One region of the Candidatus Brocadia sinica JPN1 genome, then DNA from elsewhere that is predicted to be linked to it. Evidence: riboswitches for the same ligand, from Rfam matches in the RefSeq annotation. Region 1 holds a riboswitch; each other region holds the start of a gene.
The links. A riboswitch is a leader RNA that binds a small molecule or an ion and turns the genes downstream of it on or off. The one in region 1 is predicted to bind cyclic di-GMP.
Positions count from the first base shown of each region.

Region 2: another riboswitch for cyclic di-GMP. It lies ahead of BROSI_RS15375 (rhodanese-like domain-containing protein); the one in region 1 lies ahead of BROSI_RS03200 (caspase family protein).
Region 3: another riboswitch for cyclic di-GMP. It lies ahead of BROSI_RS06725 (hypothetical protein); the one in region 1 lies ahead of BROSI_RS03200 (caspase family protein).

Region 1 covers NZ_BAFN01000001.1:700,955-711,369, reverse strand. The annotation lists gene leuS (leucine--tRNA ligase) at 1-547, shown strand, start outside; gene BROSI_RS03220 (4Fe-4S dicluster domain-containing protein) at 643-1,095, opposite strand; gene BROSI_RS03215 (GIY-YIG nuclease family protein) at 1,699-3,315, opposite strand; gene BROSI_RS03210 (tetratricopeptide repeat protein) at 3,440-4,696, opposite strand; gene BROSI_RS03205 (MgtC/SapB family protein) at 5,008-5,709, opposite strand; cyclic di-GMP riboswitch class I at 6,143-6,261, shown strand; gene BROSI_RS03200 (caspase family protein) at 6,313-7,995, shown strand; gene BROSI_RS03195 (hypothetical protein) at 8,129-9,307, shown strand; gene BROSI_RS03190 (SDR family oxidoreductase) at 9,510-10,385, shown strand.
Region 2 covers NZ_BAFN01000001.1:3,362,350-3,372,764, reverse strand. The annotation lists gene greA (transcription elongation factor GreA) at 1-1,667, shown strand, start outside; gene BROSI_RS15405 (cupredoxin domain-containing protein) at 1,691-2,062, opposite strand; gene BROSI_RS15400 (S1C family serine protease) at 2,127-3,182, opposite strand; gene wrbA (NAD(P)H:quinone oxidoreductase) at 3,297-3,920, opposite strand; partial or broken gene BROSI_RS21475 (pirin family protein) at 3,996-4,910, opposite strand; gene ycaC (isochorismate family cysteine hydrolase YcaC) at 5,260-5,892, opposite strand; gene BROSI_RS15380 (tetratricopeptide repeat protein) at 5,981-6,433, opposite strand; gene BROSI_RS20865 (thioredoxin family protein) at 6,449-6,550, opposite strand; gene BROSI_RS15375 (rhodanese-like domain-containing protein) at 6,911-7,108, opposite strand; cyclic di-GMP riboswitch class I at 7,314-7,437, opposite strand; gene BROSI_RS15370 (M48 family metallopeptidase) at 7,775-8,935, shown strand; gene BROSI_RS15365 (Nramp family divalent metal transporter) at 8,936-10,387, shown strand.
Region 3 covers NZ_BAFN01000001.1:1,491,838-1,502,252, reverse strand. The annotation lists gene BROSI_RS06770 (hypothetical protein) at 1-184, opposite strand, end outside; gene serA (phosphoglycerate dehydrogenase) at 379-1,959, shown strand; gene BROSI_RS06760 (metallophosphoesterase family protein) at 2,046-2,765, opposite strand; gene BROSI_RS06755 (ABC transporter permease) at 2,802-3,605, opposite strand; gene BROSI_RS06750 (ParB/RepB/Spo0J family partition protein) at 3,752-4,618, shown strand; gene BROSI_RS06745 (CTP synthase) at 4,672-6,267, opposite strand; gene kdsB (3-deoxy-manno-octulosonate cytidylyltransferase) at 6,260-7,015, opposite strand; gene nadC (carboxylating nicotinate-nucleotide diphosphorylase) at 7,377-8,288, opposite strand; cyclic di-GMP riboswitch class I at 8,478-8,597, shown strand; gene BROSI_RS06725 (hypothetical protein) at 8,796-9,158, shown strand; gene BROSI_RS06720 (hypothetical protein) at 9,313-10,415, shown strand, end outside.

The DNA.
Region 1 (10,415 bases):
ACGTGCGGATATTGATATAAACAGTCTTTCACCTGAAGCAAAGACCCTCTACCGTCAGACGAACCAGACGATCAAGAAGGTCACTGAAGATATGGAAACCTCCTGGCATTTCAATACGGCCATTGCCTCTGTCATGGAGTTATTAAATACTGTGGATTCCTTTAACGTTGTCATACCCAACAATGCTGCGGAAGAGCTTAATTTTCATGTCTTCCGTTACACCATGGAAACGATTCTCTTGTTGATGGCGCCCTTTACCCCGCATATCTGCGAGGAACTGTGGGAAATAATGGGAAATAAACCAAGCATCTTTCACCAGAGATGGCCTGAGTATGATAAAAATGCTATTCAGGAGGAAGTGGCAGAAATCGTAATTCAGATCAATAGCAAAGTCAGAAGCCGTCTATCGGTTCCCATTGATGTGAGTGAGGATGAATTGAAAAGGCGTGTATTAAGCGACGAACGAGTCGCCGGATTTTTGAATGGTAAGAAGGTTATTAATACCATTGTAGTACCCAAGAAATTGGTAAATATCGTGGTAAAATAACTGCGATTTATATATAAAAAATATAGGGGCGAACGGCCGTTCGCCCCTATACTTATTATTTAAAAAGTATAACCTTTGGACTGTATAATCCTTATTTAGACAGGTTGGTATCTGGCGTGTTTCTCGGTATATATCAGTGCGCCTGTCTTGCAAGCCTCCACACAGGCCATAGTATCAAACCCCTTACAGTCATCGCAATTGAAGGCAAAATTAAGTTCGGTGTCCTTGGTAATGGCGCCAAAAGGACACTCCGTTACACATGCCCAGCACCCGACACATTTTTTTGTATCAATAATCACATTCCCGTCTTCATATTTTGTGATCGCCCCGTACTCACAGGCCGCCATACACTTGGGTTTTGCGCAATTCTGGCATACCGTCATATGTGGTTTGTCTTTCCTGATAGACACCTGTAACCGGTATTGGGACTTGGGTGTTTCTGTAAAGGCTTCGTATAGGTTTCCTGATGCCGAGTGCCTCACTGCACACTCTATCATGCATTGTTTACAGGTCACGCATTTCTCTTTTATAAATTTCTTTTTAAGCATGAATGAAAACTCCTTTATTGCATAAAATTTTCAACTGTATAGCAATTTTTTACAATTCTCCAAATTTTACACTATACTATGACAAGTCGCAACTAAAAAGGCAGAGTGTTTAAAATTGAATTGACGACGTTCTTTTCCCCGATTAAGTTGGTTAAGTCACGTTTACAAATTTTTGCGTGCAAAAAGTTTTTATATAGTTCTTGAATCAACATTTGAATTTTTTGATATAAGTATAAACAATAACAACATAATAAGGATAAAAGTTTCGTTAACGCCACAGGTAAACCTTTATAAACGGTGCCTGGTGACTCATTGGGTTTATCTCATAACATCCTGAAATTAAAACAAGACTAAAGATCTGACTGTAAATACCCAAGTGTGGTTAAGGAGAAAGATAAGTCTATGGCAAGAGAAGAGAAATTTGGGGGGAGTATAGTTTGTAGAGCAAAAAACCTGCTTGGCAAAAGATATGTACAACTCACTTATCAAAGCATGACTATTTAGTGAGGTACAACTTATGCATAATCAAAGGACTTGACCAACCCAAATCTTCAGTGGAAAAATTACACTCTGGATATCTAAAACAATTATTTCCGGAGCCTGTTATACCAATCGAAACATTTTTTTCTGAAGTGTTTCTTCATCCCGAATATAATCCTTCATCAGTTTCAGGCATGCCTCTTTGTCACAAACGGTATCCATGTTGATATAATTTACATGATCTTTCTTTGTTTCTAACCAACTCAGCACAAGGTCTATTTCTCCCGTTTCAATTTCAGTAAGGGTATTATCGTTTTGAATATTTTCATCGGAAAATACCTTTTCTCCCTCCCCATCACCCCTCCCGTCCAAGGAAGGGGAAATTGTTATTCCCTTTGTTTTTTCTCTCCTCGCGGGATGGGATGAAGGGGTGGGGGGATTTCCGTTACCCTTTACATGTGAGGTCGAACAGGCGCTTGTTCCTGCGGTTTCATAATACATTTCGTCTAAGATTTTTCCAACTTCCGAAAAGTTTACGGCGTCTCTTAAAACTTCGTACCGTTCTAATGGCAAACCATCTTTCACGAAAAACAACTCCAGGCTTTCCTCCATCAAAGAAGGTAATATCAGTATGAAATTTTTTAGATTTCCATATCTGGCTGCCCTTTCATGTACTTCAAGCTGTTGATTCAGTATTGGTTGATATTGTTTTATCAATCGGTATTCCAGGAGCATTGCTGAAAGTTCGGAACCCGTTATCTCATATTCAATGCTGTGGACGTTACGCAATACATCGGTTATTTTTTGCAGCCGGTCTGCCGTATTCCAGAAATAGGAGCTTACCCGCGACCTCAGATTCTTTGCTTTGCCCACGTAAATTATCTCTCCCTGTTTATCCTTCATCGTATAGACACCCGGCTTCTGAGGAATGGCCCATAGAAAGCCCTTGCCAAAGGCATATTTACTAAAATCAACATATTCGATATCGGGATATTGAAATTCCAGGACATCTTCTACCGTATTTAATCCCCGTTCTTTTAAGAGTTCCATGTACCGGGAAAAGATATCGGCAATTGCACCAATCTCCTTTTCGGTACGCCGGATATCCATTACGGGAAGTTGAAAAAAGGAGGCTATATCATGCAATGATTTTGGATGAAGGTCCGGAATAAGCCTCTTTGTTAAGGACTTTAAGCATATGTATGCATTTTCAAGAGGGTTATTCAAGGTATTCAGAATCTTATTGAGCAGAGGTAGGGAGGACCGAATATCATAACCAACCAAAACGCTCTCTCCGCAGAAATCAATGAGAGAGCGCATCGCCTTTTCTTCAGGAACACCTTCTTCCATTTCCTGCGCTAAATCTGCAGGCAAACAAAGAGCAGATACGGCTAGCGAGGCAGGTTTTATGAAGAGATGAAGACGGTTTGTTGTTTTATCATTTCCTGGTTTTTGTGCACTTATTTCGACGATTGTTTTGGATCTTTCAACGGTGTCTGATGTCAGAAGGCTCAGGAAAACAAATCCTGCTTCAGAAAGGGGTGTCCCACCTCTTTCAATAATCCTCCAGAGATGATTTTCGTCTACAACAAACCTATGATCCCCGGCTGTAGCAGTCCGTATAAGTGTCTCACTGATATTGGGTGAGGCGCCTTTAATCTTCAATACCTGTTCCACCAGTTCCCCACTGGCAGCGCCTGTTTTCTGAGACTTCAGATAGGTATAGATCTTATCGCGCATAGTATCGGGAAATCCTAAAAATCCTGAAATAAAAAAAGAGGGCGAAATCCCTCTTTCATGGAATGGCGTATTTTGTTCTATTCTGCAGGAAATGAAAGCCGCCGGCTACTATTCCGGTAAAAATTTATTTCTTGCGTTCGCACGTTAAATTCAGGTATGCCTGATACTCCCGTTGCGCCTCTTCTTTCATACCCTTTCGGTCATAAATAATACTTAAACCGTAGTGCGCCTTTGCGAAATTGGGATCAATTCGTACGGTCTCTTCAAGTGCAACTGCCGCCTCGTCCAAAATCCTGCTTTCTGAATACGCGCTCCCAAGGTCAAAGTATACAGACGGATTGTAAGGATTTATCTCAATAGCCTTTTGTAATGAGGCAATTGCTTCGTCAAGCGCTCTTTTGTCCGAATAAGGATTCTGTATGTTATAATGAGCTGCTGCTGCCTTACGAACGGTGGCAATGGCAGTAGCAAGCACCCGCTTGTCAGCGTAAGCCTTACCAAGTCTGTAATGTGCGTCTGCATCATTCGGATCGAGCTTCACAACGGCGCTGAATTCTTCAATCGCCTCTTCGAATAACCTTTCATCCGAATAAACGATCCCGAGGTTATAATGCACTTTGGGATTTTTGGGATCAATTTCTATTGATCTCCTGTAAGCATCCGCAGCCTTGACATTCTCTCCTTTAGCGTAGTGGGTTAAACCGAGATGGTAATGCGCCAGTGCATGGTGCGGGTTGATATCAGTAACTTTTTTGAATTCAGTTATCGCCTCATCCAACAGGTTCTTATCCAGATATATCTTGCCTAAACCCAAATGGGCATCTGTATAATTTGGATTGATCTCGATAGCCTTCCTGAATGCCTGAATTGCCTCATCTGTCGCATTTTTCTCAGCGTAAACTACTCCTAAATTATGCTGAGATACGCCGTCTTTTGGATTGATCTCCAATGCTTTTTTGTATTCATGTACGGAATCGTTAAACATCTGTCTGGATTTGTAGATGTCAGCCAGCTTACTATGCGCCAACTCATGGTTGGGATCTAATTGTATCACAGATTTGAATGCAGTTATAGCATCTTCCCAGAGGCCTTTTTCTATGGAAAGTAAACCAAGCTGGAAAAATGCGTCCTTATAGTTTGGATCAATCTCTGTAGCCTTTTTTAGCTCTGCGATAGCTTCATCAACCATCGTCCGGTTATTATATGCCATCCCCAGATCATAGTGTGCCGCCGCCAGAGCGGGATTTATGCGGATGGCCTTTTGATATGCAGTGATAACCTCATCAGGCATATCAGCCTTGGAACATCCGTATATACTGCCAGAAACTAATACTGCCATTAACGTTAGTGTTTTGAATGGCGATACTAGATTCATTATCATTATCAGGTCTCCCATGAAAACTTTTATCGATACATGAATTTTCTATAACGGACTTATTTTACCTTTCAGGAATTTGCCGAGTAACGGGCAGCATGGACTTCGTCGTGATGGTTCGACACGCTCTCACCATGCACGGGCGAAATAATCTCATTCTCCTGAGCTTGCCGAAGGGTCAGCCGAACGACAAGCCTGCTTATTTGTGCTTACTTTGAGACAGAGCAGGCTATGCCATACTTTTATGGGGGAATATATCAAATGGGCTATATATTGTCAAATGTTTATTTGGTAGATAGTTAGATAATCAAAAACACTTACTCCCACCCAAGTTTACGAATCTCTTTAATCGACCTGGCAACCTCATCGCAAACTTTTGAGACCGCAGTCTCGTCTTTAAATCTCACATTGATGTTATACTGAACTTCATTTTTCACAAGGTCGCGTTCAAATTCGTAATGTTGCAATTCCATTGAATTCCTTCTTAATATTTCCACAATAGGTGTGAAATTGGGTTCGGAACCTGAGGCGCACACCTTGAGTGTTCTATAGGTATCACGTTTAATTCCGCGTTCAAAGAGAGGTCCTAACAATAGCGCAAAAAGCGTTATGAGTGTTGTAAGCATCGCAGGAGTATAACAGCTGCTTCCTATTGCCAAACCGATGCCCGCCACGACCCATAAAGATGCCGCAGTCGTCAACCCCCGCACCGTTGTTTTAAATCTCATAATTGTGCCCGCACCCAGGAAACCGATCCCGGTTACCACCTGGGCGGCAATCCTTGCAGGATCGACCCGTATGATGGAATCAGCGGCAAAAGTTTTATATCTTTGAAAGATATGCTCAGATACCACCATCATCAGGGTTACACCCACGCATACCAGAATATGGGTCCTCAATCCGGCCGGTCGTCCTCGCCGTTCCCTTTCCCACCCAATAATCCCGCCTAAAACGGCTGCTATGAGAAGTTTTCCGATAGAGTTATCAAAGGTTTCCATAAGACTCAGAAGATAAGACATATCTGCTCCTTCATTTAACAAAGAGATTTATTCAACACATAACTCATTTTAGATAAATGATTTAAGTATTTGACAAAAAGTATAACCCAGCCTATAATTAATGTCAAATGTTTATTATCTTCCCACCAAAAGTAAAAATAAAGTTTAGACTTTTTTCTCAAATACTGAAAGGCACGAAGAAGCCTGGGCCGCATCGAATCTGAAAGAAAGACTGTCTTCCGCGTGAATTATACCGGTTGTGTGTCATGACACATACATGTGACGATACACTTGTGTGGCATGTTGCATTTTTTGCGCATTATATCCATTGCCATTCATGTTTTGTTCTTCGTTCGTAAGTGATTAAAATACAAATCACAATGAAATAATTTTTAAAATTTTTTTTGCCTGTTGTAAAATGGTTTCTATTTTGCCAATGACTCTTTAGCAAGCATTTTGATAAGGGTAAACCCTGAGTGATCGGGGGGCGCAAAGTAGTGGATCTTTAAGCCTGTACGGACGGGGTTTTAAAAAACCGGTTTTTGCGGGAATAAAGACAGCCTTACTGCCGGAATGAATATCTCTGTAGTAAGGCTTTTTTATTTGCAGGAAAGGGGGAACCGTATGGGAAAAATAATTTTTGTCCATGGAATTGGGGATTCAAAGTCTGATTACTGGCATGAATGGCGTGAGAGAGTTGCTAATGCAATCGGGACAAACAAATTTGACCCTAACCGTGACTATCATGGTGTATGGTGGGAAGGCATTATGGATGATTATTCAGGGGGAGGAGAACCCGGAAAAAGATCATTGAAAGCGCCCTCGTTAACAGACAAGGCATCGAAACTCAAGGATGAAATAAATACGACAATTCACCGGGAACTCTTACGATGGTGCAAAGGGAAAGGAAAAACTCTCGATCGAAGTATGGAGCGAGGATTCATTGGCGATTACCTTGGCGATTTTGGATATTATTTACTTGATGCAGCTTTAGCAGATAAAGTCCAAAAACAGCTTCGGGACAAACTTATCGAATTGTCACAACAGGATACTGAACTCCACATTATCTGTCATAGCTGGGGAACAGTAGTAACGTACGATGTCTTAAGCAGGTGGGACAAATGTCCAAAGATTTCGTCACTGATTACCATTGGCAGCCCTCTGTGGATACCCGTTGTCAGAATTGAACGGCGAAAATATCCGGAGAAGACGATGCGGTGGACGAATGTCGATAATGAGGGAAACGGATTCTGGGAATGGTTTAATGGCGATCCTATTGGCGGTTACTTAAATATTTACGATGATCATGACCGCTTTAAAAACATGAATATCCATAGTAAGACTGGTCACCTTGCGGTGGGGTATCTAGGGGATGACGAAATGACCGGGATCCTGCTGACATCCTTGAGGGTAACAATCCCACCAGGGGTTGCAGAGAGGGCGTTAGAGCCGAGAAAACCAAAGAAAAAGGCATTACTGATTGCCATTAACGAATATCCGTTCCCTATTCCACCGCTCTACGGCTGCATAAACGACTCTTTCCTGGTAAACCGTATGCTTCAGGAGGTGCATGAATTCCCAACCAAAGACATCCATATGGTTCATAATCACCGCGCAACCACGAATAAGATCAGGAACAAGATAGAGTGGTTGCTTGATGGGGCAAAAAGTGGAGATACGCTTCTTTTACACTATTCGGGACACGGAACTCAAATACCAGAACGGATAGGTGATGAAGTGGACGGACTTGATGAATGCATAGTCCCCTACGACTTTGATTCTGATGCGCCAGGGTTGATAGACAACGATTTCAGGGAATTGTTTGGAAACCTCCCTGCCGGGGTCAAGCTTACGGTCATCTTCGATTGCTGCCATTCAGGAACAGGCACAAGGGGTGAAAGTATCAAAGTGCGAGGATTTTTGCCGCCCATGGATATTTTGAACAGGGTGTATGAGTTTAAATTTGAAGGGAGTCCTTTGCCTGTGTTTAAATTGCGCGAGGAATTTGCGGACAAGAAACGGCGGTTATTACGGGAGATGAAAAGAGAGAAAGACGAGTATATTCCGATTGCACTTTCAGCATGCAAGGATAGTCAAACTGCCAAAGAGTATCCCGTAGGCGGTGCAAATTATGGCGCATTTACCTATTTCATATGCCATGAAATTTATAAGAATAAGGGCAAGAAATTAACGTACGGGAATCTCACGAAAATGTGTGGTCGGTCCATGAAACTTGCCGATATTCAGGATCAGACGCCTCAACTGAACGGCCCCCGGAAGATAGAGGCATCGATGTTTTTGCTCTGAAGCACGAAGATATTCCCGGAAGCGGAATAGTCTTTTGTATGATTTCTGGGTGTGCAATAAAACATTCAGATGGTATAGTTATTAATTCCGATGTGATAAAGTTCGATAATCCTCTACTATGGGTAAAATAAATATGAAGAAGCTTTTTTATACGATTTCAGGTATTTTTTGTTTTTTTCTATCATTCGGCTTTATGGGTATTGTCAATGCAGATCTTCAGCCGCAGGAATATGTCAATACCCCTCCCACGACTCCTTACACACACGTTGAATTCAAAGAAAGAGTTTCGTTTAATAAAAAATCATTGAAATTAGACGACCAATCTCAGGAATGGCAAAGTAAAATGCGTGACCTTGGACATCGATTGAAACAGGCAAAAGTTGGTCTCATATATTTTATACACGGTACCTATGCCGGTGACGATCCTTTTGGCATTGCGAATCTTATTGAGCAAATAAATCACGACTTTACTCCCATAGTTAAAGAATTTATCAAACAAAATATGATTGATAAAATGATGGAGGATTGTGGCAATTATACACAAGAATATGTGGCGCTATTTAAAAAGGCTATTGGCAATGATATTTGTTGTGAACGGTTTATCTGGTCATCTGAGAATCATCATTTTGCACGTTTGAGAGAGTCCATAAAGTTGGTTAGTGCACTTGCGAATGACATTGATACGAAAATGCCATCATGGGGAGAAAGGGTTTTATTACTTGGTCATAGCCATGCCGGACAATTGTTTGCACTTATGACAAATTTTCTGGCACAATCACCAGGTGTGAGTGCACTCCTTGCTATCGGCGGGAAAGCAGGGATAGATGTTTCAAAATTTGATGAGTATTTACAAAAAATCCGGCAGGTTCATTTAGACATTGTTACCTTTGGAACACCTCCTCGCTACGGATGGGGGGACGGAAAGTATAATCTATTGAATATTATTAATCATCGTGGAAATGAATTTTTGGCTGGAGCTATAGATACCATGGTTTTTAGCACAAAACATGGCGACTATGTACAACAATCGGCTATTGCCGGATCGGATACCATTGCAAAAACAGATACAGAGCGCATGTCTGACAAGAAACTCGATGAGATACTGGGTAAAGGCAATGATATGATTGGATTGTTTGAGAATTTAAAAGCAAGAATGAGGGTTCCTCATTATGGGAAAACAATTTTAGTAGACTACAAGGATAATAGTACCATTTATCCTAATTGTTTTGATACACTTTTTGGACACGGGGTTTATACACGATATGAGAAAATGCTTTTTAATACACAACTCATAGTAGATGAAATGTATTGATGCATTGAAAAGAGTCTCTGCAAGAAAATGGTGAAAAGGAATGGTGTATCCCTGGTGAAAAATTATCTGTGTTTCTAGAAAACTACAAGACTACTAATCGCAAGGCATCCTTAATGTAGTCAAAAAATACCTACAGGTTATGAACGATGCATGCAACAGCAAAAAGAAGCTTTTACAGGGTAATACTGCTACGAGGTAATTTATGAAAAAATTGCTCGTTACGGGTGCCAGTGGTTTCCTGGGCTGGAATATTTGTCAGGCCGCGAAGAATAAATGGAAGACATTCGGGACAGTCTTTTCTCATCCTGTGGGAATTGCAGGTGTAAATATCGTAAAAATTAATTTGGCTGATTTTTATGAATTGAAGAAACTATTTCAGGAAACCAATCCGGATGCAGTAATCCATACCGCCGCAAACTCTGACCCGAATTTTTGTCAAATCCATCGGACTGAATCACAGAAAATCAATGTAGCTGCCTCTGTTCATATTGCCGCACTTTGTGCTGACTATAACATCCCGTGTGTTTTTACCTCAACCGACCTAGTCTTTAATGGTTTAAATGCCCCGTACCGTGAGGAAGATCCCGTTTGTCCCGTCAATTTTTACGGTGAGCAGAAAGTACTGGCTGAGAAGGGTATGCTTAAATACCATCCGCTGGTTGCCATTTGCCGCATGGCATTGATGTTTGGTATTTCCGGACCTGGCGCCAAAAGCTTTATTCAACCAATGACCGAAACAATGAGAGAGGGTAGAGAATTGCGATTATTTGTGGATGAATTCAGGACTCCGGTAAGTGGAAAAACCGCAGTCTCCGGAATTTTTCTTGCCCTTGAAAAGGCACGAGGATTACTCCATTTGGGAGGCATTGAACGCATTTCACGCTACGATTTTGGCAAGTTGCTCATGGAAACCTTAAACATACGAGAAGCCCGGTTAATACCCAGCAGACAGAAGGATGTGGTCATGCCAGCACCGAGACCTCCTGATGTTTCACTCGATAGCTCAAAAGCTTTCGCTTTGGGCTTTAAACCATTCCTTCTGTCAGAAGAACTCAATGGACTGCGTGGCATTGTTTGATCCTGCAGGGATATCATTGACTACCTCATC
Region 2 (10,415 bases), 2.7 Mb from region 1:
ATATTGCCCCGGATATATTACAGAAACTGGATAAGGATGATTTACTGGTGATGATTTACGCCCGAAAAGATGCATTGAATAAAATGATTGAAGAAGACCCCGTAGGCTTAATTAAATTAACCCTGAAATATTTTAAAGGAAAAGCATCGGTTTCTCATATAAAGAACCGGCTCATATCCGGTGTCATACCACCCGGCGCATGGAGTAAATGGTGGACAAATACCAAAAAGTTGCTCAAAAAAGACCCTTACATAAAACTGACCGACGGTACACCCACCACGTCTTTCCTGGAACTTCGTACCTCCCCAATGACACACCATCAGGAGATACTCGAAAAACTGGCCATCACCGCAGACATCAGCAAAAAGATCGAAATCGTCAAAAAATATATTTCAACGATGAAAAACACTGAAACATGCAGAGAAACTTTGAATGAAATTACAACTCGTTTTATAAAAGACGCCGCCACATTGCAGGGGGAAAACCCCTCCCTTGCCATAGAATGCCTCTTCCTCCTCGACGAGATACAAGACATCCTCAAAGAAGAGACCAGGAAATATAAAGACACTATCGAAACACTTATTCGCACAACTGAAAATCTTCCGGAATTTATAGATAACATCAACACATTGGAATACAGAAAACATACCCTCGGTTTAATCAAACAGGTCAAACCAGAACATTGGCAGGATGAATTTACATCTCTGTTTTTTCTGAACAGTGGCAATCTATGGGAATTCATTATCAAGGAACTTATTACTGAAAACAAGCAACATGCCATTGAAGGGATAGCCTTAAAATTATTCAATCAATTTAACGCTTACCCGGAACACTATATCTGGTTTTGCAAAAATGGCATGCATAGACGATACCCTGAACTTTATAAAAACATCGACCCAGCCCTCATGTTTAACCGGTTAATCGAGCTATCAGATAATATCTATTTTAAGATCCAGAAAGGGCGCGATGGGGATTTAAAGACCGTCATCACCAAGATAAAAAATCTCTTGGAGGATAAAGGTACCGATTATGCCATAAGTATTCTGAATGATGCCAACGCAGAAGCCATTTTTAACGTCGTCTCCCGCAGCAAGGGCATGGAGGATTGGTTCAAAGTTTCTATCGAAAGTGTCATTCAGGACCGTTATCCGGAACTATTCGAAGAACCAGGTCTCCCCAAACTCGATGAAAGCAAAATCTACGTCACGAAAGAAGGTTATGAGAAGAAAAAGAAGGAATTTGACCATCTTATGAACGTGGAATTTCCAGAAAACGCACGTGATCTCGGAGAGGCCATAAGCCGGGGAGATCTGCGTGAAAATGCAGAGTATAAGGCAGCACGGGAAAAGCAAGCAATGCTCGTGGAAAAGGCAGAGCGCATGAAGGCTGAATTACAGAAGGTTGTGATCATTGACCCCCACTCCGTTCATGCAGATACAGCATCTCCGGGCACAAAGGTTACCTTAAGGCATGAGGGAAAGGCAGAATTAGAGATGTATACCCTATTGGGACCGTGGGATGTGGATATTGAAAAAGGCATAATCTCCTACCTGTCACCCATCGGCAAAGGATTACTAAACAGAACGGCAGGTGAAACGATAACGATCAAACTCCCGGAAGGAGAGTCTACTTACGAAATCATTAAAATTGAAAAGGTCTTATTATAAAAAAGACTCCTGATATTTCATCTTCACTCTACAACGATCTTTCCATTCATTCCAAAATGCCCTGCACCACAAAAGTGAGAACATTGAAAAGGATACGTTCCGGGTTCTTTAGCATAGAACTCAACGGTAGCCCTTCCTTTTTCCGGGATGGTCACAAGAATTCCATACTGTTCAATCTTAAACCCATGCGTCACATCCAGACTCTCGATTTCCAAAATCACATGAGTGCCCTGCTTAACCTGAATTACTTCCGGAGTAAATTCAAACCGCTTTGCAGTCATGGATATCTTCTGCACCGGCGCATCATAAGGCATAGATTCCAGAGCCTTATCTTTCTTTACAGCGGCACATCCGGAAAGGGCAATTACAATAACCAACACTATTATACTTTTCATAGCCACATTTCCTTTTTTCATCAACAATTTCCCGACAATGTAATTATTATGCAGTTATTTAACACTATTCATCCGATCTGACTTTAGATTCCTCCGGGACGACCTCAAGAACGACCTTCTCGGAACGCCGAATAATGGTTAGCTCCGACTTTACCCCGATCCAGTGTTCAGTAAGGAGCTTGTGCAGATCATCTACGCTCTCAATCGTCTGATCGTCGAAACCTATGATTACATCCCCTTCAACCAAGCCAGCTCTTTGGGCAGGACTGTTGTTCTCAACGGAAATGACCAGTACGCCGCTCTCTATCGGTAAGTTATGGAATAGCACAAGTCGGCGGTGGAGAAAGACGCTTTGCCCTGCTACACCAATGTAACCACGGCGGATTTTCCCATCTTTCATAAGCCCTGTCGCAACGAACTTAACTGTGTCAACCGCGATAGCGAAACAGAGTCCCTGTGCTCCCTGGATAATCGCTGTATTGACGCCAATTACTTCTCCGTGGGAATTTATGAGCGGGCCTCCTGAATTGCCCGGATTGAGTGCAGCATCAGTTTGGATGATACTATCTATCAACCTTCCCGATCGTGATCTGAGTGAGCGCCCGAGTGCGCTTACCACACCGGCGGTTACTGTACACTGGAAGCCATAGGGATTACCAATTGCAATTACGAGTTGGCCTACACGAATAGATTGAGAGTTCCCTAAACGTGCATATGCCAGGTCCGGGGCATGAATTCTGATAACCGCCAAATCCGTATCAGGATCGTCGCCGATCATATCTGCTGTCAAACGGCGGCCATCCGCAAGCGCCACTTCAATTTGACCGGCATTATGCACAACGTGACTGTTTGTGAGAATAAAACCATCCGGGGTAAAAATGAACCCCGATCCATTGCCCATCATTTGTTGTGACATCCGTGGATGGACTGTTTGCCTGCCATTCAACAACTGACGAACGTTAATATTTACTACAGCCGGGATAACTTTCTCTGAAGCGCTAACGACGGCCTTCGAATACGCATCAAGAAGTTCTTCATCAGGAGGGGCAACTGCTTCAGATATCCGAGAACCATCAGGCCCGATTCCATTGGTTGACACGACTTGAAAAAGAGGTTCCACAACAATTTTTCCCTTTCAAATTTTTGGTCATTGGTTTAAACTCAAGACATTCAATTCAAATTGTATTGTAAAAGTCTTGTTTGTCAAACTCCTTTCCTTAGACCAATGGTGGAGTTATTGATTGTTATTCTTTCCTTGCAGTTTAAGCCCGAATTCGGCGAGCCTGCGCCCTAAAGCACGGCATATTATAGCCTCATGCTGGTCAATTTCCCGCTGGCTGTCCGGTCCTGCAACATGGCCTGGTCCATATGGAGAACCTCCGGCTTGAGTCGTAAAAAGCTCTTTAACCGAGTAAGGTACACCAACGAGTATCATACCGAGGTGCAAGAGAGGGGCCATCAAGGTAAGTATCGTCGTCTCCTGCCCTCCATGAAGGCTTGCCGTAGACACAAAGACGCCGGCAGGTTTGCCTTCAAGTTCACCTGAGAGCCACAACGATGTGAGTTGGTCTACCTGGTTTTTTAATTGCGCTGATACATTTCCAAACCTTGTTGGTGTGCCAAAAGCTATTGCTCCTGCTTCTTTGAAGTCATCTTTTGTAACCATCGGAACGTCTTTCTGCATCGTCTTGCCTGCCTTCATATCCTCCCGGGAATCGATGACAGATGCAGGTATCAATTCTGGAACTGTACGGATAACTGGTTCCGCACCCTTAACCTCCTTAACCCCTTCTGCCACGAACTTCGCCATCTTGTATACATTGCCGTATGTGCTATAGTAGACGATTAGTACTTTCATATCTATCCTCCTTTTTATAAATATTCAAAATAAACTACAGGGTATTTCTCCACGCTCTGTAGTTCTACCATACTATTAAACTCTCCCGTGTTTGACAAATGTGCCATTATGGTACTCTTCAAAAGCGACCCGTAGTTCATCTTCCGTATTCATCACAATAGGTCCGTACCAGGCGATCGGTTCACCAATGGGTTTGCCCGATATAAGCAGGAACCTGACTGCATCGCCTTCCGTTGAGACCATCATCTGATCGCCATCATCAAAGAGAACAAGAGTCTCGTTACTTACAAAGGGATCTCTTTGAATATCGAAATAGTTGACTCCTTCGATCTCGTAAGAAAACGGTAGCTTTTCCTTGCAAAAATATCCCTTACCTTCGATGACGTACGCAAAAACAGTGTGTCCACGCTTTGTCGGATGTATGAATTCTGAACGGGCTGGAACTGTTACATCAAGATATTCCGGGTTGGTGATAATATCCCGAACAGGTCCTTGCCTACCGCCAGCTTTACCGCATATGACCCTGACTTTTGTGCCATTCTCAAGCATTACCTCCGGGATTTGCCTGTTTTTCACGTCCCGATAACGAGGCTCCATCATTTTGTGGGATTTGGGGAGATTGGCCCAAAGTTGAAATCCAAACATCACACCATTTGGGTCGCCTTTCGGCATTTCCTGGTGTATGATCCCGCTTCCCGCGGTCATCCATTGTATATCGCCAGACGATATAATGCCCTTATTCCCCATGCTGTCACCATGCTCAACATCTCCCTGAAGAACATAGGTGATTGTCTCGATTCCACGATGCGGGTGTCATGGAAAACCCTTGATATAATGCTCTGGATTGTTTGAGCGGAAATCGTCCAGAAGTAAAAAAGGGTCAAACATCGGAACCTGGCTATATCCCAATGCACGTTTGAGGTGGACACCGGCACCTTCTATCGTAGGTTTACTTTTCAAGACCTTACGGATCTTTCTCGTTTCAGTCATTGCGTTCCTCCATCGATTTTTGGTCAGAAATATGTCTCAATTATCACCTGAGCTATCAGGTATATAAATAATTCCATAACAGCGTTATAGGGCGTTAATTGCTCATGGAAAGCACCGGTACATTTTATTGTTTGTCTCATTGAAGATCATGCACATGGTTGAAGGTACTTCAAATAGGTCAACGGTATCTCTCCCTCTTTCTGCATTCAGAAAAACAAAACACGTACGGCACCAGGAACGCAATTTCGCCCAACAAGAACAGCTTCCGGCAGAGTACGGCACGGCTCCTGCGCGTTGGGTCTACGGGAACAGGAGCCGTGATGTGCGAAATCGTTTAGCTGAGCGCAGATTAGGCCACTGGTTTCTTTACCGAGTAGCTCGTAATCAAGTTTCTGTAAGCAGGCAGGTGGCTGGATAGCAGTTTGCCCAATCCCTTGATGTCGTTGCGCCAGTCACGATGCAGTTCGCTGGCAACGGCCATCCAGTTCATCAATTGCACGCCTGCAGCCACCATGCGCGCCCACGCAGCGTGGCGCGTGACCTCGTTGAAGGTACCGGAAGCGTCGGTGACGACGAAGACCTCGAAGCCTTCCTCCAGTGCTGAGAGCGCGGGGAAGGCCACGCAAACTTCTGTCAGAACACCAGCGATGAGCAACTGTTTGCGGCCGGTGGCCTTGACCGCCTTCACAAAGTCCTCGTTGTCCCAGGCATTGATCTGGCCAGGACGCGGAATGTAAACGGCTTCTGGGTGGATTTCCTTAAGTTCTGGTACGATTGGACCATTGGGACCATCTTCAAAGCTGGTCGTCAGGATGGTCGGCAGCTTAAAGTATTTGGCGAGGTCGGCTAGTGCGAGGACGTTATTCCTGAATTCATCCGGCGAGTAGTCCCGCACAAGATTAACAAGGCCGGATTGATGGTCAATGAGAAGGACTGCGGCGTTATCTTTGGAGAGACGGCGGTAAGTGTATTTTGTATTCATAGGTAACTCCTTTACGTTTGGTTTAGAGTTGTTGGAGTTTCTTCAGCGCAGTCCGGAGTGGCCTAACTCACGATCGCAAGGTACACAGCTATAAAAGCCGATAGGGATATGCCCGCTTTGTCCACTCGTTCTCAGGATACCTGGCCTGAAGTTGTTCGTATGCCTCTTTAAGTCCTTTTGGATTTTTCGTATCTTTGTATAAGCATACACCTTTCAGATAAATTGCCTCCGGTGCTGAGTCACTTTTAGGAAAATCAGATAAAATCTTCTCCAGGTTTGAAAACGCCTCTTTGAATGCATTGTGGTCAAAATGAACTTTTGCAATACCCAGCAATAACAAAGGCATCAATTCTTCGGGAGAAAGAAAACCGACTGCCCTGTGATGTTCTTTGCCTTCCATATCAAGAATTATAAGGGTTGGAGTCCAGTTTATACTAAAATCCGTAGCAAGGGGCTGCGTATCATAGCGCACGCGCAGTGGAATTACAGAATCTCTGATAAATTCGGTAACGTCTTTATTTGGATACGAAACTGTATCCATCTGTTGGCATCCGATTCAGCCTGGGTTAAAGAAATCAAGTAACACTGGCTTTTTCTCCAATCGTGCCCTTGATAGGGCATTGTCCATTCCTGTTTCCCATATAATTTTGTTTTCCATACCCTTCCCTCCTTATAGTAAAGTTAATGATCGGCATCCGTAATGACCGAGATGCGCTTCCAGACTGGGTCAAATGGGCAATTTCACCCTATTTCGTGAGATTTATTCCCCGCTTTATGGGTTAAAAAGCGACAAAACAAGCGCAAAAAATGGCAATTTATAGCAGTTCTTACTCACTTTTGAAGCAAAAAAGTTCATTTGACCTAGTCTGTCAGCTTCACCCAACCTTATACGTTATTACGGTTCGATAGGATAGCCCGCCTTTTTCCAACTATTAACGCCTCCATCAAGGGCCTTTGTATTCTTATATCCCTTCTTTATGAATTCCGCTGCCTGACCGGCAGCGCTCGCTTCTTTGGGTCAGCCGCAGTAAAAGATAATCTCCTGATCTTTTGATAATGACGGTAACCTTGATTTAAATTCGTGCAGCGAAATCGCACCCTGCAGTTTCATTTGCCTGAATGTTGTCTCGTCGTCATATGCGCAGACGAGGAGCGTTGTGCCGGATTTCAACTTCTGGTAAACTTCTTTCGGAGTAATACGTACGGGTTCTGCCATAATACACCTCCCATTCTTTCTAAAAGTTGCCGGGGTAAGAATAAAAAGGCTTCTTAGGGCGTATTGCAATACGCCCCTACTTCTCTTTGTAAAATATATATCTCCTAAATCGTAAATATTCCTGGTTAAAAGACTATAGTCATCAAACTCAATTACTGAAAAACCAAACAAAAAAGCCTTACTGCAAAGATATTTATTAAACATCTTCGGCAGTAAGGCTGTCTCTTCGTAAGCCGTTTAAACAGTTTAAACGGCTTAAACTGTTTAAACAACTGATAAGACCCTTTACTTTGCGTCCCCTGATTACTCAGGATTTGCCTTTATCGTAATGTTCTTTTACCGCACTACTTCGTAAAAACCATTATTGAAACTTCATACTTATATAACATGCATAGTAACTTATCTCAAGCAAAAAAATAAAAGAAATAAAATTCCTATTGCACTATTCCACTTTTGTATGGTCAAATAAGAAGTTAAAATTTTGATTTATCATAACTATCCCTCTTGATAGTATCATTACTTATATGTCTATGCTAACAATACGAACACAATCCAGGTGAACGAAAAGGAGGTCTTATCCTGAACGCATATCTTGTTCTCATCCTTTGCCTTTACATCTTCAAAGAGACCTTTGAATACTGGGTTCAGTATCTCAATCTCAGACACATGAGAAGGGCTGGCGCAACTGTTCCATCTGAATTTGCGGGAAAGATAGACGAATCGGTACTAAAAAAAACAATTGACTACGAAACAGAAAAAACCCGTTTCAGCTTTATATCGTCAATATTCAGTAATATAATTACCATCATATTCATCTTTGGCGGTCTGCTGAATATCTATAATTCATGGATTGCTTCGCTGAACCTGTCATTTATCGTATCGGGATGGCTGTTCTTCTTACTTTTAGCCTATGGCTCCGAATTCCTATCCATACCTTTCAGCCTTTACCATACCTTTAAGATAGAAAATAAATACGGATTCAACGCCATGACCTCACGACTATGGGTATCCGATTTCATAAAAACGCTCCTGATTTCAACCGTCATGTTGTCGCTGGTGACATTTGCAGGATTCTGGCTCATTCAGTGGAGTCCCCATTACTGGTGGTTCTGGGTATGGGGTTTTCTTTTTATTTTCAGCATCTTTATTCTGTATATATCTCCCTACATCATTGAGCCTCTCTTTAATAAATTCACCCCAATTGAAGATGAATCACTAAAAGAAAGGATTCTTAAATTAACAAATAAGGCTGGCATTCATGCAAGCAGGATTCTCAGAATAGACGCATCAAAGAGAAGCAAACACACCAACGCCTATTTTACCGGTATTGGGAAAACAAAAAGGATTGTCCTTTATGACACCCTGCTTGCAAGCATGAGCCAGACGGAAATCCTTTCAGTGCTGGCGCATGAGATAGGGCACTGGAAGAAAAAGCATATGTTGAAAATGATCATTGCATTTGAAGTATTTTCATTCATTGCCCTTTATCTATCGTTCAAAATTATACAAAGCGACTTTCTTGTAACGCTTTTTCATGTCAGTTCAAATACCCTTTATGCAAAATTTATAATCCTTGCATTCCTTACGGATATTCTCTCATTACTGTTTACTCCATGTGTGAGCTATTTTATGAGAAGACACGAGAGACTGGCAGACAGGGCTTCTTATGAGCTCACGAAGGATCCTGAAAGTATGGCAAGTGCCCTCATAAAGCTTTCAAAAGAGAATCTCACCAATCTTTATCCCCATCCCCTTTATGTTACCTTGTACTATTCGCACCCACCTATTCTGGAGAGAATTCGATATCTCAAGGGATTTTCACACTGAATGAATTCGCTACAGGAACAAAACAAAACAGTGAAAAATAAATTCGCTTCTCTTGGACGCAAACCGGTACCACGCTTTCCTGGCTGGTGGGTAGCGCTGGGTCCCGGAATCGTCTGGATGGCACTTGCCCAGGGGAGTGGAGAACTGATCTGGTGGCCGTACATCATTGCCAAATACGGCCTGACTTTTTTATTCCTGCTTATTCCTGCCTGCCTCCTCCAATACCCTGTTACTGTTGAAATTGGTCGATACACACTTCTCACGGGCGAGAGTATTTTCCACGGCTTTATCCGGCTAAACCGCTGGTTTGGGATATTTCTCTGGCTGCTCATGACAGTCTCATTCCTCTGGTTCGGCGCATTTGCCTCTGCGGGAGGAACGGCAATGGCAGCGCTTACCCATTTTCCTGCAGGCTGGAGCCAGCGAGGTCAAACGTTATTCTGGGGTTACACTTCTATCATGGTCTTTCTTGCCGCCATCTTGATGAGCGGTGTGGTATATTCACTGATTGAACGACTCATGAAGGTAGTGGCATTGATCACCGTCAGCGGCTTGCTCTGGGCATGCCTTCAACCGCAGGTATTACACTCGGCACCGGGGTTCATGAAAGGCTTGTTCGGTCCCTGTGGTCCAATACCGCGTACATGGGATAACAGTGATGCTACCAAGCTGCTAACCGCAATTACCTTTGCCGGTCTTGGTGGTTTCTGGATCCTTTTCTATTCTTATTGGATGCGTGATAAGGGCAATGCCATGACGGATCATATGGGCCGTATTACCGGACCTGTCACAGGAAAACCTGAAACAGTTACGAGCGACGGGAACCTGCCCGACGACTCCCCGGATAATCCTGGAAGATGGAAACGCTGGCGGCGTTACCTTTCTGTTGATACCATGGTCGGCATTTGCGGAAATCTGTTTACTACCCTTATGACCTGTCTGCTTGCTTATGCCCTGCTCTTTCCCAAAGGACTCCTGCCCCGGGAATACGAATTGGCCGTTGTGCAAAGCAGTTTTTTCGAGGTAAGCTGGGGTTCTGTGGGACGATTCTTATTTCTTATCGTGGCCGCGGCCTTTCTGACAGACACCTGGCTGGCCACCGCAGACGCAGTAAGTAGGATGCAGGCAGACATTGTGCATATCCTTTTTCCCCGGAGCCGCCGCTTTGAGTTGCGTCATTGGTATTATTTCTTCCTGGGAATTTTAACTATGATTACCTCTCTTACCATGCTGCTCAATGCACCAGGCCCTCTGATTATGACCAGTGCGGTTATCGGTTTTATCGGCACTGTGATATTCCCCGTTGCTCTCTATCTCCTGAATTACAAAATCCTGGCGCCACATCTTCCGCCTTGGGCACGCCCAGGAAGGATATCTCAGTGGCTCCTTGCCATTTCATTTCTCGCGTACCTATTCCTTGCACTGGCCTATCTCTGGGTGGTGATATTCTAAAAAGACTATTACTATTTTGACAGGTTTT
Region 3 (10,415 bases), 790 kb from region 1:
TTTGAAGTGCAGTAAATTGTGCCCCCAGGTTATCCAGGTTTTTCATCCAGTTCGAAAGTGACTTTTGAAAATCATCAAACTCCTTCATGACTTCCTGCTCTCCTCCTTGTCCATAAGCATTCCCTGCATTGAAAATGGCGAAGAATAAAACTATGCTTACAATAACGGAAAGTATACCTTTCATGAATAGTACTCCATCTTAAAAACGTATGGTTCTAAATAGATGGTAAGTAGTTTAGCAAAAAATCTTATCCACCGCAAATATTTATCTACACCTTAGCAATGCAGAGTTTGAAATTGATTTTAAAGAATAAAATTGTTATAATTGCTTTTTTTATCATTACTGTGAAAAGACACTATTTTGTGAGAAAGGACACTATGCAGGTTTTAATTGCAGATGAACTTCCAGACATATGCATTGAAATACTTGAAAAGGCCGGGATTAGAGCGTTAAACAAACCCGGCATAAAAGCAGATGAGTTAAAGACTATAATGACAAACTGCGATGGAATTATATTGCGCAGTGGGACAAAAATTACCGCATCTTTGCTGGAAAAAGTTGAGAAACTAAAAGCCATTTGCCGGGCCGGCGTTGGCGTTGATAACGTAGACGTGCCAGCAGCCACCAAAAAAGGCATTGTGGTCATGAATACGCCGGAAGGAAATATAACTTCAACTGCCGAACATACCGTGGCATTGCTCTTTTCCCTTTCACGTTTTGTCCCCCAAGCCTGCGCATCAGTAAAGGCGGGAAAGTGGGAAAGAAAGAAGTTTACCGGCATCCAAATTGCCGGAAAGACTCTTGGTATCATCGGACTTGGCCGGGTAGGAAGACAGGTTGCAAAACGCGCTGTTGCTGTAGAGATGAAGGTAATTGGTTACGACCCTTTCATCTCTCCTGAAATTACATCTCAATACAGCATACACATTGCAAAAAATCTTAGAGAATTACTCGCTCAAGCCGATTATATTACGATTCATGTCCCTTTTAACAGCGAGACAAAAAACCTTATTACACAAAAGGAATTTTCGATAATGAAACCGGGAGTTCGTATTATCAATTGTGCGCGGGGCGGAATTCTTTCCGAAGAAGATCTTTACAATGCCATAAAGAGCGGCCACGTTGCGGGGGCAGCCCTTGATGTATTTGACGTAGAACCACCCGCAGGCAATAAGCTCCTGGAACTAGACCAAGTAATTGCGACGCCGCACCTGGGGGCATCTACGGAAGAAGCTCAATTTGCTGTTGCTGTAGAAGCGGCGGAACAAATGGCCGACGCCCTTACGGGAAAGGGATTTCGAAATGCAGTAAACCTCCCCCCGTATAACATTGAAGAATTTAACACTCTGAAACCCTATATAGCATTGGCGGAAAAGATGGGTTCTCTCCTCATCCAACTCGCCGCCGGAGGTATTCAGTCTGTGGATCTCGTTTATACGGGAGAAATCACAAAGAAGAATATTTGCCTTGTTACGGATAGTTTCATGGTTGGATTGCTCAAGCCCGCCCTCGAAGATGGTGTAAACCTCGTCAGTGCGCCACATCTTATCGCAGAACGAGGTATCCAGGTCAATATTACCACCAGCAGTGGTGTGAGCGATTTCACGAGCCTCATTAGCGCAAAGATAAAAAGCGCTAACGGTGAAACTGCCATATCAGGGACGGTCTTCGGAAAAAATGAACCAAGGATTGTGGATATCAACGGGTACGGCGTCGAGGCAGTACTCGACGAACACATGTTTATCCTCTTTGGTAAGGATAAACCAGGTTTAATTGGAAATATTGGTCGAGTTCTTGGTGACAAAAAGATTAATATTGCCCACATGACGTTTGGCCGGAGGGAGACCGGTGGTAATGCCATCACGATTATAAACGTAGATGCCGCAGTACCTCAAGACTGCATCAGGGAGATAGAACAACTTGACCACATAGAGGAGGCATATTTAATACACCTTTAAACCCAGAGAAGGGAGATCATAAATCAAACGGAAAATACAAGCAATTATCTGGGAGGACTTAGGACAAGCATAGGCGCCGAAAGCGCTTATCCCATGAGGCGCAAGGCGTTTATTTCCGGTAACCCTGCCATATAGATTTTATTTACAGCATCGTGGATATTATATTTAGCGCGTTTAATCTGTGCAACCTTTTTTTCATCATCATAAATAGCATAAGATGCCCTAATGTCCCAATCTCGTGGTTGTCCTACACTTCCCACATTGATAAGCGCCTTCTCGACGTTATTTAAATCAAAAACACCCCCTCTATCCACACGAAGGCTTCCATTCTCTCCAAAAATGGCTAAAGGAACATGGCTATGCCCATAAAAACAAATCTGTGTTCTTAGGATATCTAAATTAAGTTGTGCATCAACCCCAGTTGTAATATAATCAAAAAATTCCGGGTGATTCAAAGAGGCATGCACAAGGGTAATATCGTTTAGCTCTATAACTAAAGGCAAATTTTTCAGGAATTCTACATACTCAGCCGTGAGATACTTTGCCGTCCACAAAATTGCTGCCCTTGCATCGTTATGGAAATAATCTGCTGGAAATTTTCCCACCGCTGCATAGTCATGGTTTCCCGCCACGACAATACAGTTTAATTCGCGTATTAAGTCTATACATTTTATCGGTTCGGCGGCATAACCGATAATATCTCCCGTACACAATATTTTATCAACGCGCTCCTCTCGCAATTCATTAACAACTGCCGTTAATGCTTCATAGTTACTATGTACGTCCCCTATTACTCCATATATCAACAACAAGTCCTTTCTACTATTAGAGAGATACGCAACTCAACGACATTCTTTACGATTGAAAAGCACGAATGTTAATACAAGAACAAACAGAGTATACAACACTGCGTATATCATCAACAATACCAAGTGATGTATACTCAACGACCCAAGCTTATTTTCCACTCCAACAGCGCTGAATTCCTCAAGATTTGGGAAAAATACACCAAAAAACGCGAGACACCATCGGGTTCCATCCCCATTCATATAAAGCATATCCTGGAAAGAATTTATAACATTCCCAAGAACGTAGATAACCATACAACAACTCAGGTTAGCTATCACAGGCAGGTATACAGAGCCTGCTGTTGCTATGGCACACATTATGGCAACCTGCAAAAATGCAAATATCAGCTGAAAAACCGTTAAATACCCTACTCGTTTAAATGCCGTCAATACGCCTGCCTGACAATCGAGAGACTCCTTTACGCACAACGAAACAGTCAGGATAAGACTCATCAACACAAATACCGACGAGACAGCCAGCAGTATCCCTAAAAATTTACCAAAGAGAACAGATCCCTTATCTACGGGCTTGGACAACAAGGTCATGATAGTGCCTTTTTCTATTTCTTTGGATATCGTATTTGCGGCGCTCAACGATGCGAGACACAAACAGCAAATCGTGATCGTTGATATCCCCATCTCCTTTATCATACGCGTTTCCTCACCAAAAGCAAATAAAGTAAAGGAAAAAGAGAGTAATATAAACAATATTCCGCCACATCCAATCAAATAAAATATTGTCTGCCGGACAATTTCTCTTCCAGTATTCCCTGCAATGGCAAATACGCATCTGTTCATAAAAACCCTTGCAAATTCAAAAAAATCTCATACACTAATTTGGAATGTTTCACGTGAAACATCTTTTCCTGGAAAAGTGTGTTAAATACTAGCATTCCTAACCAGGAAATGCAATTGAAAACCCACCAGAAAAAGGAGTCAAGACCATGTCTAAAAAGGAAAAACTCAGCCGCAGCCTGCAATCACTCCTTGGCGGAGTTATTGGCATAGAAGCCGACGGAGGACAAGACGTAATCGTACGACTTAATCCCGAAGATATTCAACCCAACGATCTTCAGCCGCGCGACCTCTTCAACGAAGAAGAGATGCGGGGACTTGTGGAATCCGTCAGAAAACACGGCATTTTACAACCAGTCATCGTAAGACCACTCCCACACGGATACATGCTCATTGCGGGAGAACGACGCTGGCGGGCGGCAAAACAACTTGGGCTGAAAGAGATACCCGCAATCGTCCGGCATGCCGATGGTGCAAATATTCTGGAAATCGCCTTGATAGAAAACATCCAAAGGGAAGATCTCAATCCCATCGAAAAGGCCAAAGGATTCGAAGAACTGATCGCCAGGTTCGGACTTACCCAGGAACAGGTCGCAAAGGCCATGGGAAAAGACCGCAGCTCTGTAACCAATTATCTCCGGCTACTGGACTTGCCACAAAAAATCCAGGATGATGTTTCACGTGGAACATTAACCATGGGACATGCACGGGCATTATTAGCCATTCAGGACAAGGAAGTACAGATACAGCTCTATGAACGCATAGCCGAGGAAGGGTTATCGGTTCGGGAGATAGAAGAGATGGTTTCGGCAGAAAAAAAACGGGCCAAACTCAACCCTACTGCTACAAAAAGGCCATCTACCCCCCACATCGAAGATCTGGAAGACCGATTCCGAAGGTTTTTGGGGACAAAGGTTACCATCAAAGAAAGGAATGGCAGGGGGAGGATTATGATTGCATTTCATACCAACGAGGAATTTAGTCGGATTGCAAACACCCTGGGGATTCAGCTTTAATTATTCACAACGAATACTTCGACAAAAACACAAGACGTCTTCCATGACCACTTTCAATGATCCAGGGATGCCCGTATAAATTCCCTGAATAGAGGATGAGGATTCGTAGGCTTTGACTTAAATTCCGGATGAAACTGTACACAAACAAACCAGGGGTGCTCTTTGAGTTCCATGATCTCCACTAATTGCTCGTTCGGCGTGTGTCCGCTAAAAACCACACCTTTAGCCTCAAACATCTCCGAATATCTGTTGTTAAATTCATATCGGTGGCGATGCCGTTCTGATATCTCCCGACTCCCATATGCCTGAAAAGCCTTTGTGCCTGGCTGAAGGACACAAGGTTGCGCACCCAACCTCATCGTCCCCCCCTTACCAACCACCGTTCGTTGTTCTTCCAATAAACTGATTACAGGGTGAGGTGTGTTCATATCAAATTCCGTGCTGTTTGCCCCCCAAAGCTTGCATACATTCCTTGCAAACTCAATTGCCGCACACTGCATTCCAAGACAAATACCAAAGAAAGGTATCTTGTTTTCCCGTGCATACCGTATCGCCTCGATCTTACCCTCAACACCACGCACACCAAACCCTCCCGGCACAAGGATACCCTTCACCCCTTCAAGATGCGCTTTGACGCCATTTTTTTCGATCTCCTCGGATTCCACTCTGCGCACCCGCACCCGCGCATTGTTCCCTATTCCACCATGGATAAGGGATTCATAAATAGACTCATAGGCTGATTGATGAGCTATATATTTTCCCACAATTGCAATCTCTGTCGCCTGACTTGGATTTTTCAGTATTTCCAGTATTGACAACCACTTGTCGATATTATTACCGTTTGTTTTTAACCCCAATTTCTGCACGATAAATGTGTCTAAACCCTGATCAACAAGGATCAGCGGTATCTCATAAAGATAAGGCTTCACATCCCGCTCTTCAATGATCGCATTTTTGTCCACATTGCAAAACAGGGATAATTTTTCCTTTACCTCTGCGCCAAGATGTTTTTCCGTCCTGCATATGATGATATCGGGCTGAATGCCCGCCTGCCGCAACATACCAACGCTATGCTGAGTTGGTTTCGTCTTTATCTCCTCAGCGGCACTTAAGAAGGGAACAAGGGTTAGGTGAATATAGAGCACATTTTCCCTGCCCGCCTTTTGGCCAAACTGCCTGATAGCTTCCAGGAATGGCTGGTTTTCTATGTCTCCCACAATACCCCCGATTTCGGATATAACCACATCCGTATCAGGTCCATCCAGTTTCCGGATACATTCTATAATTTCATTGGTGATATGGGGAATTACCTGAACCGTCTTGCCTAAATACTCCCCCTTGCGTTCCTTCATAATAACAGAATAATAAATTGAACCTGTCGTAAAATTACAGTACCGGTTCGTCTTACTGTTGGTGAACCGCTCGTAATGTCCCAGATCCAGGTCCGTCTCAGCGCCATCATCAGTTACATATACCTCCCCATGTTCATACGGACTCATCGTCCCAGGGTCGATATTTACATAGGGATCAAACTTTTGAAGCCTTACTTTAAGCCCCCTGCTCTCCAACAACATCCCGATGGATGCAGAATTAAGCCCTTTACCGAGAGAAGAAACCACACCACCCGTAACAAATATGTGCTTAGTCATGCCTGTATCTTTCCAAAAATGTCATCAAATCATCCCTTGTATCAATACCCCTGGAGGTATACTGTGTAATTGCCACCTTAATTTTGTAACCATTGGCAAGCGCCCTGAGCTGCTCCAATTTTTCAGCATGCTCCAAAGACGAGGCTGGAAGTTTAGAGTATTGTAATAGAAAATCCCTCTGATATGCATAAATCCCCAGATGCCGCAGAAATGTAATGCCTGGCTCATTGACCAGATCGCTGCTATCGCGCACATAAGGAATCTGTGAACGGGAAAAATAGAGTGCATATCCACGATTATCCAGCACAACCTTTACCACATTCGGATTGCGTAATTCTGCTGCATCTGTTATCGCATTTGCAACAGTTGCCATGACCGCAACATCGTCTCCCACTAAAGTATCTATGACCTGATCAACCACAGACGCATGCATCTCGGGTTCATCGCCTTGCACATTCACGATGATGTCAGCATCTAATCGTCCCGCCACCTCAGCAATCCGGTCTGTTCCTGAAGTATGCAATGCGGAAGTCATCTCCGCCTCTCCACCAAACCCTTTGACGATATCGTATATAAGTTGACTATCTGTAGCAACAATGACTTTATGAATTCGTCTTGCCTGCTTTACGTTTTGATAGACATGCTCTATGATATATCTTCCCGTGACAGACTTGACTTCCGGCAGGATTACTTTAAAAGGCAGTCTGGTCGATGCATACCTTGCGGGGATTATGACAACTGCCTTCATACGATACATCCAACCACGTAAGTATTCAGTTCCATATTTTCATAACAGTCATCATGCCACTCTTGCTGCACCCAGAAACTATGAAAATCCATAAGCCTTTGAGTGGTCAACACTTAATTTTGAATTTTCGAACCAGTCATCATGTTGCGCTAGCAACACCCTGAAACGATGAAAATGCAATTTCTGTCCTATGGTATTGGTATATTTATGCTTACACTTATTTGTCAGGCCTTATTTTCGAACCAGAACGCAGAGTTCACAGAAAATCGGAAAAATTATGAACAATTTTACAAAATTGTAGATTCTATTGAACAACTCTCTCGGATTCAAACATTTTTTGAAAAAATTCGAGCAAACAATTTTATATAGATATCTCTAAGGAAATATCCAGAGCCATCGCCGAATGGGTAAGAGCGCCAATAGAAATTCTGTCTACACCCGTTTGTGCCACAAGATGTACATTTTCCAGGGTAATATTTCCGGATGCCTCGGTAAGTGGCGGACGTTTTCCCTCATTATATTTCCACTCTTTAACCAATTTTACCGCATCATTCAATAGCTGGATGTTCATATTATCAAACAGTATGATATCAACTCCTGCTGTAAGAGCATTCTTTACTTCTTCCAGCGTCCTCGTTTCTACCTCGATCAAAATACCCTTCTTTATTCGTTGTTTTAAAAAAGACACGGCTTTTTCAATAATACTATCATGAGAAGATATGTTAAATAATACTTTGTTTTTTATTATATCCAGATGGTTGTCCTTTATCAGCACCTGGTCGTAGAGGCCCATCCTGTGATTAACCCCACCACCCACTGCCACTGCATATTTTTCCAGATATCGCCATCCGGGAATGGTCTTCCTCGTATCCATTATGAAGGTATTTAAAGGTTTGATACGTTCAATAAACTGCGCCGTTAGAGTTGCTATCCCAGAAAGTCTCTGAAGAAAGTTTAAGGCAATACGCTCACCAGAGAGTAAACCCTTCGATCTGCCATTTACTACAGCAATGGTCTCACCCTTATGAATGAAGACTCCTTCCTTCACCAATTGTTTAAAAAAAACGTTCTTGTCGAGTTTAGAGAAAAAATGTTCAACAACGGGCAACCCGGCAACAACACCGCTTTCTTTTGCTATAAATGCTCCTTCTACAATCAAGTTTTCCGGAATGAGATTTTCAGTCGTAATATCCCCGGTAAAAATATCTTCCTGAATAGCAAGTTGAATAAGGGCATCTATCTTCTCACATTCAATTTTATTTTTTCTGTTCACGACAACTACCCATCTTTTATTTTTTGTCTGTCAACACCTCGTTAATCCTTGTTTCATCTCTATTATATGAGTGTTTCAAAGAGAACTCAATATCAATCATTATTTTTTTCTTGACATCTAACGATATCGTGTTATTTTGAATCGCATGTGATAATGCTGGTCTTACAAAGTGAAGGAATAAACAAAAACATACGATAAGGGCAAACCCTGAGTAATCAGGGGACGCAAAGTAAAGGGTCTTTCAACGTACAAGGATGTAGTTAAAGACGCGCCTTATCCTTTAGCGAAAAAGATAGCCTTACTGCCGAAGATGTTTTCCATAAAATATCTTTGCAGTAAGGCTTTTTTATTTTAACGGGTAAAAAAAGGGGTTTAGTTATATGACCAAATAGGGCTATAACAAGTTACCACTAAGCGTATTATCGGTACTAAGCCGTATTATGTTGCAACTTTTCGTATACCTACGTAATGCTGTTCGGCAGGAAAAACAAACGGAGAAATCAAACCATGAATGAAAACATCACTCTCACGAAAACCGCATTGGTTAATTTGCTCGATGCCGTGCCTTATCCAAACCCCGATGATCCATGGGGGCAGTATGGTACTATCGGTCCGGTTGCCCAAGCTCTCCGCGACTTGTCATGGGCGCTGCTGAACCCGCAGCCACTCCCACCCGGAGCTAGCCCTCACCCTGATCCCTGGCGCTATGGACCAGGACCGCAGCCCTGGTATGCTGCGTTCCTTTCGCGCGCGGTAATTGATCGAGCGGTAACACAATATCAGCTCGCCGAGGTGTCGGGCAATACAGAGCAGTCAAAAAGGATAACCACGGCAATCGGATCGCAGATTCGCGAGTTTGTCGATGATTGATGATTACTGTGGCACCAGGCCACCCAAGTGGCTAAGCAATAGTATACCAGATGTAAGGAGGATTTTAAAGATGAAAAAAGGCTGGAATACGGCTATTTGCAAGGCTTTTCAAGCCTTGCAGGACACTCATAATTAGTTAAGGAGGGAACAGACAATGAAAAAAAGGTTCACGGTAACAAAGAGGATCACAACGATATTACCGGTGTTAATCGGACTTTGGATCTTCACCGCCAATACCACGGTAACCCTCGCTAATGCGGATGGCATTACCGTGGGGCCCGGACAGGGTGTTAACTTTGAGCAAGTGGATTTCGTCTTTTCTGCTGTAACCCAGGAAAATTCAGATTGGGGCCGCGTCAGTGCAAATCCAGAGCTTCTGTCCTCTTCAACTGATATATCCAGCGGCTTTCTCAATATCTTCTCCGATGCTGGATGGGTTGTTCAGAATCTACCTGTTGACGTGAACTACGGTACAGTCACAACATACTTCAGCCTTGGTCTCAGTACCCCTACGGATGTTAGTGAACTAAGCGCTCACATAGAGTTTGCTTCTAGTCCGCAAGACGATTTTTCCGACGGTGAAAGAGGCGACTTTGATGTTGGGGTTGCACTTTGGAACGCCGAAGGCGCTGGCGATTCTCAGACTGCGGTGATCGGCGAAGCACCACCACCTAATCTGATACAGTTCAGACCCAGAGGAAAAAACACGAAACACACACAGCCAAACGCTGTGAATGTACAAACGGCCAAGAATCAGTGCTTTCCCATGTCGATTGCAAACAGTCTCCAGTACTTGGAAGACAGATTCGGAGTCAACGTTCCCCACGACCATAAACCCGGTTTGAAGGGTGATGATTCATTGGTGGGACAGTTGGATATGGAGGCCGATCGCCGCGCACCAGCACGCAATGATGGCGACGGTGTATGGTTTACACCTATGCTGAAAGGAAAGTTTTCTTATTTAAAAAAGAATGGTTTGAAGAATAAGCTCATCCACAAACACCAGGGACGTGGCTATGGAAACCCACCCGATGAAGCGCTTCCTAACGGTGACTTCAGAAGCAGCGGGATTAAATCTAAAGATAGAGGTGCTAAAGTAACCTTTAAATTTATCTGTGACGAGATTAAAAAAGGGGAAGATGTGGAATTGGTTTTTTCTTATGATGACAATAACGGTAATCCCACTGGCGGACATGCCGTTCGTGTCTTTGAGTGTGGAAAAACAAAGGGTCGGCCCTGGATTGGCTATCTCCACGA